Regions from separate parts of the Echinicola sediminis genome, predicted to be linked through region 2. Evidence: riboswitches for the same ligand, from Rfam matches in the RefSeq annotation. Region 2 holds a riboswitch; the other holds the start of a gene.
What was found. Region 2 has a riboswitch for cobalamin ahead of metE (5-methyltetrahydropteroyltriglutamate--homocysteine S-methyltransferase). Riboswitches for the same ligand answer to the same signal wherever they lie in the genome.
Positions count from the first base shown of each region.

Region 1: another riboswitch for cobalamin. It lies ahead of ACYVAA_RS16600 (TonB-dependent receptor plug domain-containing protein); the one in region 2 lies ahead of metE (5-methyltetrahydropteroyltriglutamate--homocysteine S-methyltransferase).

Region 1 covers NZ_BAAHAP010000072.1:17,092-19,297, forward strand. The annotation lists gene mgrA (aldo-keto reductase family protein) at 1-265, shown strand, start outside; cobalamin riboswitch at 638-835, shown strand; gene ACYVAA_RS16600 (TonB-dependent receptor plug domain-containing protein) at 944-2,206, shown strand, end outside.
Region 2 covers NZ_BAAHAP010000010.1:7,784-9,989, forward strand. The annotation lists gene ACYVAA_RS04140 (bifunctional alpha/beta hydrolase/OsmC family protein) at 1-62, opposite strand, end outside; cobalamin riboswitch at 955-1,150, shown strand; gene metE (5-methyltetrahydropteroyltriglutamate--homocysteine S-methyltransferase) at 1,324-2,206, shown strand, end outside.

The DNA of each region.
Region 1 (2,206 bases), on a different contig from region 2:
AGCCAAGGCACATGGGTTCCTGCAGACATCCGCTATCACTGATTCCACGCTCGCCAAGATAAACGCACTAAATGACCTTGCCGGAGAGCGCGGACAAAGCCTGGCCCAAATGGCACTATCATGGCTATTGAAAGATGAACGGGTAACGTCTGTCCTTATTGGCGTTAGCAAAACCTCCCAACTGGAAGATTCCCTCAAATGCCTGGACAACCTTTCCTTTTCATCTGATGAACTGGCAAGGATTGAAACCATCCTCAAGGGATAGGCATTTATGCGTCATCATCAATTTATCCTTGATAGCAGCTCTTTAAAGCTACTGGACGATTAAATTTAAGCCCAAGATTGCCCAAATCAGGGGTTTAATACCCGTTGTGCTGTCCGGATAAGGCCGTTCGGCACAACGGAAGTTTCGAAGAAACCAAATAGGCATAAATGTTTTTTTAATTCGTCTGTGTTGACCTTTTCTATCTGTGGACTTGTTGGTACTGGTCAGGCCTCTGACCAATAAGTGATAGGGGTGCTGGTCGGGATTTTAAATCCCGACCTCCCTATGTAAAGGGATTTGTCATGCCCAATTCCAAACAATCCCCGGCTTTTTAAAAAACCGTTCACTTACCATCCTTATAAAAAATTGCCTACCTTTGCGGAAGTTTTTGGTACCTCTCCTTTCACAGGAAGGTTTAATAGGGAATCCGGTGGAAATCCGGAACTGTACCCGCAGCTGTAAGCTTCACCAAAGCTTTTGGTATCCATGGCCACTGTTCTGCTAAGTCGGAACGGGAAGGCATCCAAAAGTGAAGCAAGTCAGAAGACCTGCCAGAAGCGCTTAAATTCAGAGCTTTCGGGTGAAAAGCCATGAAAAAACGTCCTTAGCGCTGAGGGCAGTTTTATCATCTTCCCAGAAAGTTCATAGTGTCAATTTCAATCTAACATTCATCACGCTATGAACAAGAAATTTGTTCCTTTCAACATCATGAGAGGAAAGTATGCCACTGCATTGCTGGTGGCCGGACTTTCCTGCTACAGTTCCGCCATTCTTGCCCAAGAAACACAGGAACTAAAAGAAGTGGTCGTCACCGGTACCAAGTTTGAAATCCCGGTTGAAAAGTCAGGTAAAACCATCTATAAGCTGGACGTGAAGGCCATAGAAAGAAATGCCGGCAAAACAGTGGCTGACCTGCTCAATGAAGTCCCAGGTATCCAGATCGATGGAAATTTTGGTTCACCAGGCACCAATATCAGTTATTTTGTCCGCGGTGCCAGCAGTAAAAACACCCTTATCCTTATCGACGGACTGCCTATCAATGACCCCTCTGGAGCAACGGCCACCTATGATCTCCGGCTGCTTTCACTGGATCAGGTAGAATCCATTGAAGTACTGAAGGGTGGACTGAGTACCCTTTATGGTACGGGAGCCTCTGCCGCGGTCATTAATATCAAGCTCAAATCCGCGAAAAAAGATCAGGCCCTGGGAGGTACTGTCAGTTTTGATGGTGGTTCTTTCGGCACCTACAACGGAAACCTCAGCCTCAACGGAAAAAGCAACAAGTTCAACTATCTGGTATCCGGTAGCCTGTTCACCTCAGAAGGTTTCAGCTCCGCTTCGGAAGAACAATCTGCCACGCCATTTGGAAAAGATGGTATGGACCGTAAAAACGCCTTGGTGAAGTTTGGATATGAGTTTTCCGACAAATTCAGACTCGATTTTATCAGTGCTTATGACGATATGGAGGCTGATTACGATGACAATACCTTTACCGACGGGGAAAACCAACAACTAAGCAAGCAGCTGCGTTTTGGACTAACACCTACCTACACCTATGAAAAGGGGACGATCAAGCTGAAATCAATCTATAATGAAAACGAAAGGGAGTTTATCAGCAACTGGCCTTCTGAATTCAAAGGACGGAACCTTCAGCTGGACCTTACCCAAGAACATGAGATTATTAATGGGCTTAAGGGACTTTGGGGGCTGAACCTGCAGGAATTTTCATATGAACAGCCTGGGGACCTCACCTTTGACAGCAATAAGTTCACCCAGATAGATCCTTATGCTTCCCTTTTCTATGAAGCCCGCTCAGGCTTCAATTTGCATGCAGGGGCCCGGGTCAACACCCACTCCAACTATGACAGCAAATTTGTCTACAACATCAACCCAAGCTACCTGACCCCTATTTCCAATAACGTTTCTTTGAAAATATTGGCC
Region 2 (2,206 bases):
TCAAGATGGGCCTGAAGCGCCTGGCCCTTTTTATTCCGTACTTTTAGCTGAAGTCGGTTCATTTTTTAATTTTAAACTACAAAAAATCACGGGAAATTGCCTCGTGGCTAAGAACAAAAACCGGCTTGATCCTTTGCTTTAAATGTCAGTTTGGACAGTAGCTAATCACTTACAGATTAAAGTACTAGGCCTTTTTTACTTTTATGAAATAGTGAGGTTAAAGTATTCGACCAAAAACACCTTGGATGGAATTTAACGGTGAAATTATACTGGCATAAATAAATACAGTGGGTATTATAAGTTATTTATAGTCAGGGTTTTTTGGTGTTGTCCTTTCTGTGTGTCCGCAATGTTCCACGTAACCAAATCTTATAAGGTTCCTGTTGTTTTCTGTTCTTTTATTCAGGTATTGTTTTGTTCTTGATGGTCTTCATGAATGCTGTGCATTTCCATTGATGAAAAGAACCAAAAATCTAGGCCACGGAGCCTCCCGTACAGTAGTCGGGACAGGTTCTTCAAATTGAGTGAATTTGTTTAAGATTACGATCAGTTTTCCTCAATTTGATTTTGTGCCATTTGTTGTAGGCTAAAAATGAGTGGATCTCGCTCGTCCACTTCGCGAGCTAACTCATTTTCTTAACGCCTCCATCAACTGTCCCAAAACCGAATGCTCCAAAGGCCTTTAGAAGGATTTCAGTTAAGTATTTTGTTTCATTTGTACTACGTGCTAAATTCCGGATAGTCAGATAATCCTTTTTTATCATTAAAAAAAGTTCACAATGCTTGTTTAAAAGACCCGTCTAGGAATAATTAGGGGCATCGGTTGCCCATGCCAAGCTTTCCCTTCAACACAAAATCAGCTAAAGCCCTAAAAATATTTATGGGTAAAATTCAATTTGTCCACAAATCCAATTCAAATTCCTATATTTGCCGACCAAAGTTCTTTACTTGATTTCTTAATCTACCAATACAGGTCCTTGACGAAGGTCAGGGATAATAGGGAACCGTGTGAAAATCACGGGCTGTCGCGCAACTGTTAGTAACGGGAAAGTTTTTGCCCATCGATGTCCACTGTTCTGATCACTATCAGAATGGGAAGGACGGCAAAAATGTTACAAGCCAGGAGACCTGCCTGTATTGAAATGACAATGCTTTCGCGATTTGAAGCTCCTGTCAAGTATGCATTCTTTTCTCCTCTTCTCATGGGATTGTTGTGCCCAAGGGGAAATTATGTCTTATTTTTCAGCATCCTTCTGTCCACAAAGCATTGTGAAGTTTGGCTAAAGGCTTTTAAATCATTTATCACAATAAACGTTTTAAAAGATGCTAACGCACAATCTTGGCTACCCGCGCATTGGTGCCAAAAGAGAACTCAAAAAGGCCAATGAAGCCTACTGGTCCGAAAAAATCAGCTTGCATGAACTGCTCAAAAGCGGTGCGGAAATCCGTGAAACCAACTGGAAATTCCAGAAAGAAGCAGGCATAGACCTGATCCCTTCCAATGATTTTTCCTTTTACGATCAGGTGCTTGACATGTCTTTGACCGTAGGGGCCATTCCCGAACGCTACCATGAAATTGTCACGGATCAGAAGAAACCGGAACTCGATCTTTATTTTGCCATGGCCCGGGGATATCAAAAAGATGGACTGGACATTATCGCCATGGAAATGACCAAGTGGTTCGATACCAATTATCATTATATCGTTCCGGAATTCACCAAGGACCAAAGCTTCAAGCTTTTTTCAACCAAAATACTGGATGAATTTAAGGAGGCAAAAAGACTGGGAATTCATACCAAGCCCGTCATTCTTGGTCCTGTTTCTTATCTCTTATTAGGAAAGGAAAAGCAGGAAGGTTTTCATAGAATTGACCTGATCAAGAACCTGTTGCCTGTGTACCTGGACATTTTCAAAAAACTGGAAGCCCTCAATGCTACCTGGGTGCAGATAGATGAGCCGTATCTGGCGATGGATTTGAGCACGGAAGAAAAAAATGCTTACCGATACGTCTATCAAGAAATCAAAAGGGCCTTTCCAAATCTGAAGACGATGCTCACCACCTATTTTGGTGCACTTGAGGATAATTTGCAGCTGGCTGCCTCCCTGCCTGTCTGTGCGCTGCACATTGACTTGGTAAGGGCTCCTGAGCAATTGGAAGCGGTACTTCAGGAAATTCCGGACAACTTAAGTCTTTCCCTGGGCTTGG